DNA from 4 places in the Streptomyces sp. NPDC001904 genome. Region 1 is predicted to be linked to each of the others. Evidence: riboswitches for the same ligand, from Rfam matches in the RefSeq annotation. Region 1 holds a riboswitch; each other region holds the start of a gene.
What was found. A riboswitch is a leader RNA that binds a small molecule or an ion and turns the genes downstream of it on or off. The one in region 1 is predicted to bind cobalamin.

Region 2: linked by a shared signal. The riboswitch ahead of ABT127_RS20185 (ribonucleoside-diphosphate reductase subunit alpha) and the one ahead of ABT127_RS21085 (ABC transporter substrate-binding protein) in region 1 are both predicted to bind cobalamin.
Region 3: linked by a shared signal. The riboswitch ahead of metE (5-methyltetrahydropteroyltriglutamate--homocysteine S-methyltransferase) and the one ahead of ABT127_RS21085 (ABC transporter substrate-binding protein) in region 1 are both predicted to bind cobalamin.
Region 4: linked by a shared signal. The riboswitch ahead of ABT127_RS30815 ((2Fe-2S) ferredoxin domain-containing protein) and the one ahead of ABT127_RS21085 (ABC transporter substrate-binding protein) in region 1 are both predicted to bind cobalamin.

Annotation. Positions count from the first base shown of each region.
Region 1 is NZ_JBEOYI010000012.1:154,756-158,476, forward strand. It holds gene ABT127_RS21075 (ABC transporter ATP-binding protein) at 1-54, opposite strand, end outside; gene ABT127_RS21080 (FecCD family ABC transporter permease) at 51-1,073, opposite strand; gene ABT127_RS21085 (ABC transporter substrate-binding protein) at 1,070-2,134, opposite strand; cobalamin riboswitch at 2,187-2,357, opposite strand; gene ABT127_RS21090 (alpha/beta fold hydrolase) at 2,440-3,123, opposite strand; gene ABT127_RS21095 (MFS transporter) at 3,503-3,721, shown strand, end outside.
Region 2 is NZ_JBEOYI010000011.1:175,933-179,653, forward strand. It holds gene ABT127_RS20175 (nucleoside hydrolase) at 55-1,035, shown strand; gene ABT127_RS20180 (hypothetical protein) at 1,039-1,869, opposite strand; cobalamin riboswitch at 1,945-2,082, shown strand; gene ABT127_RS20185 (ribonucleoside-diphosphate reductase subunit alpha) at 2,208-3,721, shown strand, end outside.
Region 3 is NZ_JBEOYI010000005.1:368,640-372,360, reverse strand. It holds gene metE (5-methyltetrahydropteroyltriglutamate--homocysteine S-methyltransferase) at 1-2,251, opposite strand, end outside; cobalamin riboswitch at 2,416-2,641, opposite strand; gene ABT127_RS11010 (LAETG motif-containing sortase-dependent surface protein) at 2,858-3,256, shown strand; gene ABT127_RS11005 (RNA polymerase sigma factor) at 3,275-3,721, shown strand, end outside.
Region 4 is NZ_JBEOYI010000024.1:117,278-120,998, reverse strand. It holds gene ABT127_RS30820 (patatin-like phospholipase family protein) at 143-1,375, shown strand; cobalamin riboswitch at 1,489-1,611, shown strand; gene ABT127_RS30815 ((2Fe-2S) ferredoxin domain-containing protein) at 1,673-2,062, shown strand; gene ABT127_RS30810 ((2Fe-2S)-binding protein) at 2,059-2,733, shown strand; gene meaB (methylmalonyl Co-A mutase-associated GTPase MeaB) at 2,743-3,721, opposite strand, start outside.

The DNA of each region.
Region 1 (3,721 bases):
CAGCGCGCCGCCCGCCGACCGCGACACGCGCTCCGCGCGCAGCCCGGACGTCACCGGACGGCCCTGCGCCGGTACAGCACCAGCACGAACGCGGGCACACCGATCAAGGACGTCACCACTCCCACCGGAACCTCCTGAGGTGCCAGGACCGTACGCGCCGCCGTGTCCACCCAGACCAGGAAGACCGCGCCGGCGAGCGCCGTCACCGGCAGCAGCCGGGTGTGCCCGGGGCCGACGAGGGCGCGCGCCGCGTGCGGCAGCACCAGACCGACGAAGCCGATCGCGCCCGCCGCGCTGACCAGGACCGCGGTCAGCAGGGCCGTCACGCACAGCAGGATCAGCCGGGTGCGGGCCACCCGGACTCCCAGCGCGGCGGCCGCCTCCGGGCCGAAGGCGAACGCGTCGAGCGTGCGCCCGTACCCGAGACACACGACCAGTGCGACCACGAGGACCGCGAGACACAGCCACACCTCGGTCCAGCCGACGCCGCCGAGCGAGCCGAGCAGCCAGAAGAGCACGCCGCGCGTCGTCTCCGCGTCGGCGGCCGTCAGCACCACGACCGAGGTCAGCGCGGAGAACAGCTGCATCGCCGCCACCCCGCTGAGCACCACCCGGTCCGTCGTGCCGCCCAGGGTGTGGCTGAGCAGCAGCACCAGCGCGAACGAGACGACCGCGCCGATGAACGCCCCGCCGGACACCGACAGCGCGCCGCCGCCCACCCCGAGGACCACGACGAGCACCGCGCCCGTCGACGCCCCCGAGGACACCCCGAGCACGAACGGATCGGCGAGCGGATTGCGCAGCAGCGCCTGCAGCACGGTGCCGCACACGGCGAGCCCGGCCCCGCAGACGGCCGCGAGCAGGGCCCGCGGCAGCCGCAGGTTCCAGACGATGCCGTCGCGGATCGGCGACAGGTCCGAACTGCCCCAGCCGAGCCGCGCGCCCACCGCCGACCACACGTCGCCGACACGGATCTGCGCCGGTCCGAAGGTGATCGCCGCGGCGACTGACGCGCAGAGCGCGAACACGCCGGCCGCCCAGTACAGAGCGGACCGCAGCGTCGTCGCACTCACCGGGCGATACCGAAGTCGCCGAGCGCGGCGGCCACCTTCTCCACTCCGTCCACGGTGCGGATCGTCGGGTTCATGTCCTGTCCGCTCAAGCGCACGTACCGCTTCTCGCGCACCGCCGTCATGTTCTTCGTGACGGGGTCGGACTCCAGGAACCTGATCTTCTGCGCCGCCGACTCGGCCGACTGAGAGCGGCGCGTCAGGTCACCGATGACGAGGACGTCCGGATCGCGGTCCGCGACGGTCTCCCAGCCGATCTGCGGCCACTCCTCGTGGGTGTCGTCGAAGACGTTGCGCAACCCCAGCTCCTCGGTGATGACACCCGGGGCGCCGCAACAGCCCGCCATGTAGGGCGAGTCGGAGTTGGCGAACCAGTACAGCACGCTGACGTCCGGGGCGTCGGCCGCCGAAGCGGCCTTGTCGACGCGGGCCTTGAGCGAGGCGATGAGCTTCTCGCCGCGCTCCGCCACGTCGAAGATCCGCGCCAGGTCGCGTATCTCGCCGTAGACGGTGTCGAGGGTGAGCGCCTCGGTCCGCTCGCCGTCGCCGTCACCGCTGTTGTCCTTGCCCGCGCAGTCGCTCGGGGAGAGGTAGGTGGGGACGCCGAGTTCGGCGAACTTCCCGCGTGACGCGACGCCGCCCTTGCTGAGGGTGTAATTGAACGAGGCGGCCGCGAAGTCGGGTTCGGTGGCGAGGACCTTCTCGAAGGAGGGGTAGCGGTCGGCGAGCCGGGGCACCTTCGCGTTCGCCTTCTCAAGTCCCTTGAGCACCGGGTCCGTCCAGGTGCCGGTGCCCACCATCCGGTCGGCGAGACCGAGCGACAGCATGATCTCCGCCGCGCCCTGGTCGAGGGCGACGGCACGCCGCGGGGCGCCGTCGACGCGCACCTTCGTGCCGCAGTTGTCGACCGTGACGCCGCGCGCCGACCTCTCGTCGCCGGTGACGTCGGCCGGTCCTCCGCACCCGGCCAGGAACAGGGCGCCGGCCAACAGCGGTGCGCCGCGGCGGACATGACGGGTGAAACGAGCGGGCAGCACAGGGAATCCTCTGCGTCCAGGGCTCATACGCGGAGCCGGCCTACGGTCCACCCCCGGCCGCGGAACGCCCCCGGAGGCCGCCAGCAGGTCTTCGGACTCGGGGTCGTCCGCGCGAAGCGCCTTCCCAGACCGTGTCACCGGACCAGTGGCTGTGGCTCCGCCCGTCACCCTCACCGCTGCGCGTCAGTTCCGGCTTTCCACCGGATTCCCTGACCCGTGCACGGACAGACCGTGCAAAGGTACGACTGGCCCGGCGAAAGTACCACGGGCCCGGTGGGAGCCCTGGTGCCGGGGTTTTCGGGCATCGCCCTGGTCCGGCCGCTCCGCACCGATCAGGCGCCGAGGAACGCGGAGACCTCCGCCGCGAACTCCTCCGGCGCCTCCCGGTGGACCAGGTGCCCGACCGGGAGGGTCAGCAGCCGCCCGCCGGGAATCCGCCGCGCCAGCTCCGCGACACCGTCCTGCGGCACATGGCTGAGAGGCCCGCCCGCCACCACCAGCGTCTCGGCGGTGATCGCACCCAGCTGCTCCAGCCAGTGCGCGGGCGGGGTGTCGAGCTGCGGCCGGACCTGCACCAGCATCTCCCAGTCGAAGGACAGCTCTCCGTCCGGGCGCACCAGCGGCGGAGGTGTCCGCGGGCGGGGCAGCGGAACGTCCTCGAGCACCAGCCGCGTCACCCGCTCCGGCTCGGCCGCCGCCAGCAGATGGGCGACCACGCCGCCCATGGAGTGCGCGACGATCCGCGTCCGGTCGATGCCCAGAGCGTCCAGGAACGCGGTCACGTCGTCCCGCATCAGCTCCAGGGAGTACCGTCCCGGCCGGTCACTGTGCCCGTGCCCGCGCAGGTCCAGGGCGTGCACCCGGTGGTCGCGGGCGAACGCCGGTGCCACCGGTGCCCAGTCGGCGGCGCCCTCGCCCAGCCCGTGCAGCAGCAGGAGCGGCACGGCGTCCGGCGGTCCCGACACCTCGTAGGACAGCCTGATCCCCGCCACCCGCACCGTGCGTCGCTCCGGCATGTATCCGATGCCCCCGCCCTCGCCTTCGCACGGCCAACACGCCGACCGTGAAGATCAGTTGGTCCCGCGAGGCTACGTCATGCCGGGCGGCCGGGGGACATGGGCGACGGTCTTGGCCGCTGGCCGAGGGCCGCGGTGGACGAGCCGTTCCCGACCGTCGACGACACGGCGTGGCCGGATGCCTCCCCGGTGTCGTGACACACATCACCGAAGCGGCCCTCCGAACCCGGAATGCGTGGCCGGACCGGACGGCTGCACTGCAGGTCACATGCGTTCCAGGGGTGCAGATTTTGCCCCTGGATATACGTGAATATCCTTGAACGTTCTGGAAAAACCCGCCCGTCACACCCCGCACGTCTTCGAAAGGTTCCCCCGCACCATGCCGCTGGCCCTGTTGGCCCTGGCCGTTGTCGCGTTCGGCATCGGCACGACCGAGTTCGCCACGATGGGGCTGCTGCCCCAGATAGCCGACGGCGTCCATGTCTCCGTGCCCCACGCGGGCAACCTCGTCTCGGCGTACGCCCTCGGTGTCGTCGTCGGCGCCCCGCTGCTCACCGGCATCGGCGCACGCATCCCGCACAAGCGGCTGCTGCTGCTC
Region 2 (3,721 bases), on a different contig from region 1:
TCGTCCCGTTACGGTGACCCGGTACAGCCCCGCACCACCCGCCTTGGAGGAAACGTGCCCGCCCCCATCGTTCTCGACAGTGATCCCGGTATCGACGACGCCGTAGCGCTCCAGTACCTGCTCGGCACCGGCCTGTGGGACCTCAAGGCGTACACGACGGTCGGCGGCAACGTCCCCGCCGAGCAGACCTTCCGCAACGGCCGCGCCCTCGCCCGCGCCTTCGGCATCGACGGCGACGTGTCCGTGCACCGCGGCGCGGGCCGCCCGCTCACCCGGCTGCCCTACTCGGCGGCCGGGGAGTTCCACGGCGCCTCCGGGCTCGGCGCCGAGACGCTGCCCGACTCCACCGCGCCCGAGCAGGCCGAGTCCTCCGCGCAGGCGCTGCTGCGGCTCTCGCGGGAGTACGAGGGTGAGCTCACCGTCTGCGCCACGGGACCGCTCACCAACGTGGCCCTCGCGCTCACCGAGGACCCCGGCTTCGCGCGGCGCGTGAAGAAGCTCGTCTTCATGGGCGGCGCCGCCGACGTGCCCGGGAACATCACCCCGGTCGCCGAGTTCAACGCCTGGGCCGACCCGGACGCCGTGGACCTCGTCGTCTCCTCCGGCATCGCCTACACGATGGTCGGCCTCGACGCGACGCACGGCTGGCGGTTCACCACCGACGACCTGGAGACCCTGCGGGCGGCGGGCGAGGGCATGGCGCTCACCGCCCGCCTGATGGACTTCTACCTCGGCGCCTACCGGGAGACCGGCGGCTCCCCGCTGCACGACCCGCTGGCCGTGGGCGTGTGCGCCGACGAGTCGTTCGTGACCGCCGCCGAGGGCACGGTCGTGGTGGAGTGCGGCTCCGAACTCACCCGCGGCAAGACCGTGTTCATCCCCTACGACGCGGACTACCCCCGCGCCTACTACCAGGAGTCCCCGCTGGTCGCGGCCCGCACCGCGCGGCGCGGCCGGGTCGCCCTCGGCACCGGCCCGCGCAACTTCACCGAGGACTTCGTGAACACCCTCCTCAAGCAGCCGACCGCCGCCTGAGCGTCACGGCCCCACCCCGTACAGCCCGCTGCCCACCTCCCGCGCGAGCCGCGCGGCCCAGCGCACGGTCGCGTCGCGGTCCGTGCCCTCGCCGCTGATGACCTGGACGAGGACGCCGCCGACCCGGACGTGGGCGGTGTACGTGGTCCTGGTGTCGCCCTCGTAGACGATGTCCTGGACCTCCAGGTACGCCTCGTCGCCGAGGCCCTTCAGCGGCTCCGCGCGGTAGCGCTCGGTGGCCGTGCCCGCCTCCATGTCGGAGCCGAACTCCCGGCAGTGGCGCAGGATGTCCTGCTCGACCCGGTGCAGTTCACGGGCGGCCGCGGGCCGCAGTGACACGAGGAGCTCGGTGACCACGATGTGCCCGCGCGGCGGCGCGTGCGTCCGGTCGACCCAGGAGGCGTGGGCGGAGGCCGTCGTGCCGCGGTAGGCGGCCGGGCCGAGCCACGCCGGGTCCGCCGTGCTGTCGAGGCAGTACGACCACCGGCCGCGCCGCTGCTCGTGGGTGGACTCGAACGGCATCGCGAGCACCTCGTCGAGCTCCAGGCCCCGCCCGAAGTCGCTCGCGGGCAGCAGCGCGGCCCGCAGCCGCTCGGCGCTGAAGGTGCGCGCCCCGGGCGCGGCGGCATCCAGCCCGGGCGCGGTCGCCGGGCCGGTCGGGAGGACCACTTCCGGACGGGCCGGCTCCGGGCGCGTCGGCGTGGCGGACGCGGTCCTGCTCGACGCGGGCCGCTTCGCCTCGGCCCCCTCCGGCCGCTGCTGCCGATCAGCGCCGCACCCGGCCAGAAGCCCCGCCAGGACCGGCACCACGGCCGCCGTCCACCACCCGCGCATGGCACCACTCTCCCCCTGATCGTCCCCACTGCGAGACCTTAGCCGACACAAGATGTGGGGGTGCGGCGAACACCCGGCACAACATGTATGCTCGCTCTCGCTGTCAGCGCAGGGGAATCCGGTGCAAATCCGGAACTGTCCCGCAACGGTGAACGTAAGCCTCGTACAGGCGCCCACGTGAGTCCGAAGACCTGCCGACGGCACACCCGAGCCACCCGGCCCGGGTGTCGACGACGTCCGGGCCTCGTGGAATGGGCCGGTGACGCGGGCCCTGCCGTGCGCGGGCCCCTGCCACTGTCTCCCCGCGGGCCCCGAGCCGAGCGAGGGAGAGCCCCACCGTGACCATCGCGCCCGCTGATCCTGCCTCAGTCGTGGCCGAGGCGGATGCCCCCGGTACCGCGTTGCTGCGCACCCTGACCGAGCTGACCGCCGATCTGCCCGCCGCCGATCCCGGCCGGGTCGCGGCCGCCGCGCTGCGGGGCCGCAGCGCGCGGGCCGACGAGGCCGAGCTGCGCGAACTCGCCACCGAGGGCGCGGCCGGGCTGATCTCCGAGGACCCCGTCTACTCCCGGCTCGCCGCGCGGCTGCTGACGCTCTCCATCGCCGCCGAGGCCGCCTCGCAGGGCGTCACGTCGTTCACCGGATCGATCGCCGTCGGCCACCGTGAGGGCCTGATCGCGGACCGCACCGCCGAGTTCGTCCGCGTCCATGCCGCACGCCTCGACGCGCTGGTGGACCGGGCGGCCGACGACCGCTTCGGCTACTTCGGCCTGCGCACCGTCTTCAGCCGCTACCTCCTGCGGCACCCGATCACCCGCAAGGTGATCGAGACGCCCCAGCACTTCATGCTGCGGGTCGCGGCCGGTCTCGCCGAGGACGACTCGGCGCGCGCGCTCGAAGAGGTCGCCGCGCTGTACCGCCTGATGAGCCGGCTCGACTACCTCCCCTCCTCCCCCACGCTCTTCAACTCCGGCACCCGGCACCCGCAGATGTCGAGCTGCTACCTCCTCGACTCGCCGCTGGACGAGCTGGACTCGATCTACGACCGCTACCACCAGGTGGCCCGGCTCTCCAAGCACGCCGGCGGCATCGGGCTGTCGTACTCCCGCATCCGCTCGCGCGGCTCGCTGATCCGCGGCACGAACGGCCACTCCAACGGCATCGTGCCGTTCCTGAAGACCCTCGACGCGTCGGTCGCCGCCGTGAACCAGGGCGGGCGCCGCAAGGGCGCGGCCGCCGTCTACCTGGAGACCTGGCACTCCGACATCGAGGAGTTCCTGGAGCTGCGCGACAACACCGGCGAGGACGCGCGGCGCACCCACAACCTGAACCTGGCGCACTGGATCCCGGACGAGTTCATGCGCCGGGTGGACGCGGACCGGCCGTGGTCGCTGTTCTCGCCGGCCGACGTGCCCGAGCTGGTCGACCTGTGGGGCGACGAGTTCGACGCCGCGTACCGGAAGGCCGAGGCCGAGGGGAAGGCGCTCAAGACCATCCCGGCCCGCGACCTGTACGGCCGCATGATGCGCACCCTCGCGCAGACCGGCAACGGCTGGATGACGTTCAAGGACGCCGCCAACCGCACCGCCAACCAGACCGCGGAGCCCGGCCACACGGTCCACTCCTCGAACCTGTGCACCGAGATCCTGGAGGTGACGGACGACGGGGAGACCGCGGTCTGCAACCTCGGCTCGGTGAACCTCGGTGCGTTCGTGGTCGGGGGCGACATCGACTGGGAGCGCCTGGACGAGACCGTCCGCACGGCCGTCACCTTCCTCGACCGCGTCGTCGACATCAACTTCTACCCGACCGAGCAGGCCGGCCGCTCCAACGCCCGCTGGCGCCCGGTGGG
Region 3 (3,721 bases), on a different contig from region 1:
TCTCGGGCCAGCCGCGGGTCTTCAGGCCGCAGTCGGGATTGACCCACAGCCGCTCGGCGGGGATGGCCTTGAGGCCCGTACGCAGCAGTGCGGCGGCCTCGTCCGCGCTCGGGACGCGGGGCGAGTGGATGTCGTAGACCCCCGGACCGGCCTCGCGCGGATAGCCGTGCTCGGCCAGCTCGCGGGCGACCTGCATGTGTGAGCGCGCCGCCTCCAGACTGATCACGTCGGCGTCCAGGTCGTCGATCGCCTGCACGATGTCACCGAACTCCGCGTAACACATGTGCGTGTGGATCTGGGTGTCCGGCCGCACACCGGCCGTGGTGAGCCGGAACGCCTCGGTCGCCCAGGCGAGATACGCGGCGCGGTCCGCGGCGCGCAGGGGGAGGGTCTCGCGCAGCGCGGGTTCGTCGACCTGGATGACCGAAGTGCCGTTCGCCTCCAGGTCGTTGACCTCGTCGCGCAGGGCGAGGGCGACCTGGCGGGCGGTGTCGCCGAGCGGCTGGTCGTCGCGGACGAAGGACCAGGCGAGCATGGTGACGGGGCCGGTCAGCATGCCCTTGACCGGGCGGTCCGACAGCGACTGCGCGTACGCCGTCCAGCGCACCGTCATCGGTTCGGGACGGGAGATGTCACCGGCCAGGACCGGCGGGCGGACGTAGCGGGTGCCGTAGGACTGGACCCAGCCGTGCTGGGTCGCGAGGTAGCCGGTGAGCTGTTCGGCGAAGTACTGGACCATGTCGTTGCGTTCGGGTTCGCCGTGCACCAGGACGTCGATCCCGGTCTTCTCCTGGAAGGAGATGACGTCCCGGATCTCGGTCCTGACGCGCTCCTCGTAGCCCGCGGTGCCGATCCGACCGGCCCTCAAGTCGGCGCGCGCGGTGCGCAGTTCGGACGTCTGCGGGAACGAGCCGATCGTGGTCGTCGGCAGCAGCGGCAGGCCCAGGTGGGCGCGCTGGGCAGCGGCCCGCGCGGAGTACGGCTGCGAGCGCCGGGCATCGGCGTCGGTGACCGCGGCCGCGCGGGCCCGCACCGCCGGGTCGCGGGTGATGGGCGAGGTGGCGCGGGAGGAGAGCGCCGCGCGGTTGACGGCGAGTTCGGCGGTGATCGTGTCGGTGCCGTGGGCGAGGCCCTTGGCGAGCGTGGCGATCTCGGCGGTCTTCTGGCGGGCGAAGGCGAGCCAGCGCAGGATCTGCGGGTCGATGTCGCGCTCCAGGGCGGCGTCCAGCGGGACGTGCAACAGCGAGCAGGAGGCGGCGACGTCGACTCGCTCGGCGAGGCCCAGCAGAGTGCCGAGCGTGGCGAGGGACTTCTCCAGGTCGTCGACCCAGATGTTGCGGCCGTCGACGACGCCCGCGACCAGCCGCTTGCCGGGCAGTCCGCCGGCGGCGGCGAGCGCGTCGAGGTTGGCGGCCGCGGCGCCGGTGAAGTCGAGGGCGAGGCCGTCGACGGGGGCCTTGGCGAGAACCGGCAGGGCGTCACCGAGCCGGTCGAAGTAGGAGGCGACGAGGAGCTTGGGCCGGTCGGTGCGAGCGCCGAGGTCGCGGTAGGCGCGGGCGGCGGCGTTCAGCTCGGCCGGGGTGCGGTCCTGGACCAGGGCAGGCTCGTCGAGCTGCACCCATGCGGCGCCGGCGGCGCGCAGGTCGGCGAGGACTGCCGCGTACACGGGCAGCAGCCGGTCGAGGAGGGTGAGCGGATCGAAGCCGGCGGCGACGCCGGGCGCGGGCTTGGCGAGCAGGAGATAGGTGACCGGGCCGACCAGGACCGGACGGGCGGTCAGCCCGAGGGCCACGGCCTCCTCGAACTCGGCGACCTGCTTGGCGGAGTCGGCGGTGAAGACCGTGTCCGGTCCCAACTCGGGTACCAGATAGTGGTAGTTGGTGTCGAACCACTTGGTCATCTCCAGCGGCGCCACGTCCTGGGTGCCGCGCGCCATCGCGAAACAGCCGTCCAGGGCGTCGGCTTCCACCGCGGCGCGGTGGCGCTCGGGGACGGCGCCGACCATGACGGTGGTGTCGAGGACGTGGTCGTAGTACGAGAAGTCGCCGGTCGGGACTTCGGTGATCCCGGCGGCGGCGAGTTCCCGCCAGTTGGCCCGGCGCAGCTCGGCGGCGGTGGCCCGGAGGGCGTCGGCGGTGACGCGGCCCTTCCAGTAGCCCTCGACGGCCTTCTTGAGCTCGCGGTCGCGGCCCTGACGGGGGTAGCCGTACACGGTGGCCCGTGCTGCCGCGGCTGGGGTCCTGGTGGTCACGGAGTTCTCCTTCGAGAGACGTATCCCTGGGATCCCGGGGACCCGTACGGCACGAAGGAGTGACACACACGGCGGTTCGACGTCACGCGGTGAAGGCGCGGTCGTCCGCCGGATATGTACGCCGACCCGCCCACGAGGTCACCGGGATGTCCGCGCACGCGTCGTACGCACACGGGCAGGTGGCAGGTCTTCGGACTCGTGAGCACGTCCGTCCGGACCGGACGGACACCTACTGGCCGTCGCTTCCCAAGCCTCTTTGCCGAGGCCCAGTGCGTATGACGGCGGTCGTTCCCACTCACCGCTGCGGGGCAGTCCCGGATTCCCACCGGGTTCCCTCTTGCGACGCATCCCGCCTGGCGGACGGGGCGAACCAGCTGCGGGACTCACCCTACGGGCCACCGGACCCGGGTCGCCAGGGGGACCGGCCGCGCAGCGCGGGGAGAGAACACACAGCCGTGCACGGCGTCGCGGCGGCCGTCGTGCGGAACGCCCGTGGAACCCGGCGAAGAAATCCGTGCGACCACGGCAACCCGGCGCGGGGTCGCGCGTCGTGTGGGGGTGAAGGGCGCCGACCGGTGTCCTTCACCCCGACCCTGGAGTACGACCGTGAACCACCTCGTCCCCGTCCGCGGCGCCGTCGTCGCCACCGGCCTGCTGGCCGCCCTCGCCGCGATCCCCGCCGCCCAGGCCGCACCGGCACACCCGTCGGCCAGCCCCACGAGCGTCGCCAGCCCGGTGCCCGCCACCAGCGCTCCGACACCGGCCACGACGGTTCCGCCGTCCGCAGAGCCGTCCGCCGTACCGTCCGCTGAGCCGTCCGCTGAGCCGTCCGCAGCGCCGTCCGCCGACGGCACCGTGGCGCCCTCGCCCGTCCCCTCCAAGGACGAGCTGGCCCATACTGGTTCGTCGAACACCAGCACCACCGTCATGGGCGCCGGGGCCGTCGTCCTGGTCGCCGGTGGGGCGGGAGCCCTCTTCGCCGTACGCCGCCGCTCGCACCGCTGACACCGCCCGAGGAACCCCGTGCACAGCCCCGCAGCCACTCAGCTCGCCCCGCGGCCGCGGCCGTTCACGCCGTCGTACGGCCGGACCCGCCCCGGATGGCGGGCGTCGCTGCGCGGGCTGCTGCGCCGCGACCGGTCCACGCTCGAGGCGGCACCCGGCCAGGACACACCGCGCCACCCCTCCGGGTACGGCGGCACGCACCCCTACCCCCGGCCGGACCGGCCACCCACGGTCAGCGAGCTGTACCACGCGCACCGGCTGCGCATGGTCCGGCTCGCGGTGCTGCTCGTGGACGACCCGGCCACCGCGGAGGACGTCGTCCAGGACGCGTTCACCGCCCTCTACCGACGCCACGGGGAGCGGATCACGGAGGTCGACAACGCCCTCGGCTATCTGCGGACCTCGGTCGTCAACACCGCCCGGTCGGTCCTGCGCCGCCGCCGCACCGCCCGCGCGTGGACACCG
Region 4 (3,721 bases), on a different contig from region 1:
ACGACGGCACTCCCGGCCAGGAGGGATGGCCGGTTCCGCCGTTGCGCCCTTCCGCGGGCCGTAGTGGCATCGTCCAGGCGGCCGATGGCGTACGGCACACCCCTTTCGACCGCGCCCGAGCGCCGTCGATCAGGGAGGGACGATGCCCGAGGACGAACCCGCCGCGCCGGCCTCGGCCGGCGGTGACATCGGCGTCGTGCTCGCAGGGGGCGGGGCGCGGGGTGCGTACGAGGCCGGCATGCTGGCGACCCTGTTGCCGGAGCTCGACGCGTGGGGGCAGCGGCCGACGATGTTCACCGGCACCAGCGCCGGTGCGCTCAACGCGGTGCTCTTCGCCTCGCGCGCACACCTGCCCGCCCGCCGGGCCGCCGACGAAGTCATCGCCGCCTGGCAGGGAGTGACGAAGGATCAGGTGTACCGGCCGCTGCTGCTGACAGCCTTGCCCATGCTCCTTCGGCAGTGCCTGACGCGCGTGGTGAACCCGTCCAGCTCCCCCCTGGCGGGCCTGCTCGACACGAGCCCCCTGCGGGCGACCTTGCGGACGAAGGTGGACTGGGACCAGCTCCACGCCAACACCGCGAGCGGTGCGGTCCAGGGCGTGGCCGTGGCCACGACGGCCTGTGGCAGCGGCCGCACGGAGATCTTCGCCGAGGGACCCGCCGCGGCCCGGCTGCCGGACTCCGACACCGACCGGGCGGTCGACTACACCCGGACCGTCCTGGACGTGGACCACGTGATGGCGTCCGCGGCGATTCCCGTGGCGTTCCCGCCCGTCAGGGTCGGACCCTCCGGCTGCTGGTACATGGACGGAGGCGTACGCCTCAACGCCCCCATCAAGCCGACGATCTCGCTCGGCGCCCGCCGGGTCGTGATCGTCGCCACCACCCCGCTGCGCGACCTGCCCCGCCTCGTGGACTGCGGGAACGAAGCCGCGCCGTCCGTCCAGGACGTCGTCGCCCAGATCGTCACGGGCCTGATGGGCGATCGCATGGTGGAGGACACGCGCACGCTCGGCAAGGTGGACGAGTTGCTCGAGTCCGGGGCGGAACGGATCAGCCCGCGCGGACGCCCGTACACCGTCGTCGAGTACCTCTTCGGCGGGCCGCCGCCCGGCCAGGGGGATCAGCTCGGCGAGAAGGCGGAATACGTCCTGGACACCTGCTTCCGGGGCATCCGCCGGCTGACCAACCCCGACCTGATGTTCCTCGCCGCGCTCCTGGGCCCGGGACGGAGCCGGGGCGAACTGCTCAGCTACCTCTTCTTCGAACCGGAGTTCACCAGCGAGGCCATCAATCTCGGCGTACGGGACGCCCGGATCATCCTCGACGAGGCGGGCGACGATCCGGGCAAGCTGTGGCGCACCGACTCCGCCTAGCCGCCGAACGTCCCGCCGCGTTCTGCCCGGTGAACCTGCCAGGCAGCCGGGCGGGCCGGTCGCGGTGCCCGCACGGATGGCATGATGGCCGAGGACATGGGCGGCAGCCGCCCGAGGAAACCGGTGCGAATCCGGTGCGGTACCGCCACTGTGATCGGCGAGCGGATCCCGACGAGCCACTGCCCCGCGCGGGTGGGAAGGCCGGGACGAGCGCGGACCCGAGAGCCAGGAGACTCAGGCTGTCGCCTCCTCGAAGCACCCCGGGGCGGAACTCCCCGGCGAGAGGAAGGACACGGCATGCCTGAACGGCTCGCCGACGAGACCGTGGCGACCGGGGGCCGGGCGGTCCCGTGCCGGGTGGTGGTGTGCCGCGACTGCTGCTGCGGCACCGTCAAGGTCAACGCCGATCACGCGGCCCAGACCGCGCGGCTGCGCGAGATCGCCCCGGTGCGGATCTCCGCCTGCCTCGACGTCTGCGAGCAGGCCAACGTCGTCGTCGTACAGCCCTCGACGGCCGGGCGGGCGGCAGGCGCCCGCCCGGTGTGGCTCGGCCTCGTCAACGACCCCGACGCCACCGAGGACATAGCGGACTGGGTACGGGCAGGAGGCCCGGGCGTCGCGGCCCGGCCCGACATCCTCGACCTCTACCTCATCGAACCGCCGCGCCGCACCGCCACCACCTCATGACGGACGAGGCCCGGCCGGAGCAGGTCGCCGAGGCGCTGCGCGACGTCGCGCGGCTCGGTGGATTCTTCGCCCTCGACACCCCCGCGACCCGGGACACCGACGACGGCGGTGGTCTCCGCGACGGGTTCGCCGCCCGCGCCCGAGCGGTCAACGACCGTTTCGGGACGGCCGAGTTGCGTGTCGGCGTCTCCGTCGCGCATCTCGGACTCGCGGCCCGGCTGTGGTCACCGGTCCTCGCCTGCGCGCTCCTGCACGGGATCGTGCCGACGATGAGTGCCGTGGAGTGGTCCGGCGACGGGACGGACCTGCGGCTGACCGCACCGCGGGGACGGCTCGCGGAGCGGCTGCCGTCGCCGGTCGAAGCCGTCCACGCGGAGGTCGACGACGTGCTGCGCGACGTGGAGGCCGGCCTCAGCGTCAAGGTGGCGCCGGGCCTGCTGGCCGGGAACTCGGCGTCCGCGCTGGTCGGTTCGGCGGCGCAACTGCTGCGCACCCGGCCCGCCCTGCGCGGCCCGCTCACCCGCCTGACCCGCGAGCTCCTGGAGACGGGCCGGCTGCGGGGCACCGGGCGGATCACCGGGCCCCGGCTGACGTTCCGCCGCAACAGCTGTTGTCTCTTCTACCGTGCCCCGGGCGGCGGCACGTGCGGGGACTGCTGCCTGACCGGTTGACCGGCCGCGTCAGTCCCCGACCTCCGCCTCCCCTTTCCGGAAGGTGTCCAGGATCTGCTCGGCGGCCAGCGTCGCGGTGAGGTCACCGTCGCGGACCCGCCGCTCCAGACCGGGGGTGAGCGCCCGTACCGCGGGATCGGCGTGCAGCCGGCCGAGGAGTTCGTCGCGCACCATCGTCCACGTCCAGTCGACCTGCTGCGTGCGGCGCCTCTCTGCGAGACGTCCCGTCGAGTCGAGGAGCGTGCGATGCTGCTCGATCCGCTCCCAGACCTCGTCGAGTCCGCTCTCCTCGCGGGCGCTGCACGACAGCACCGGAGGCGTCCAGAACGCGTCCTTGCCGTGCATCAGGCGCAGCGCGCCCGACAGTTCCCGCGCCGCCGAGCGCGCGTCGCGCTCATGCGGCCCGTCCGCTTTGTTCACCGCGATGACGTCGGCGAGCTCGAGGACACCCTTCTTGATGCCCTGCAACTGGTCACCGGTCCGCGCCAGCGACAGCAGCAGAAACGTGTCGACCATGTTGGCGACCGCAGTCTCCGACTGGCCCACGCCGACCGTCTCCACCAGGACCACGTCGTATCCGGCGGCCTCCATGACGACGATCGACTCCCGCGTCGCCTTGGCGACACCACCGAGCGTCCCGGCCGTGGGGGAGGGACGCACGAAGGCGGCCGGATCGACCGCGAGACGTTCCATCCGCGTCTTGTCGCCCAGGATGGAACCGCCCGTGCGGCTGGACGACGGATCGACCGCGAGCACGGCCACCCGGTGACCGCGCCCGGTGAGCAGGGAGCCGAACGCGTCGATGAACGTCGACTTCCCGACCCCCGGCACCCCGCTGACGCCGATCCGGCGGGCCCGGCCGCTGTACGGCAGCAGCTCCGTCAGCAACTCCTGCGCCAGGCGCCGGTGCTGGGGGCGCGTGGACTCGACGAGGGTGATCGCCCGCGCGACCACCGCCCGCTTGCCGGCCAGGACACCCTTGACGTAC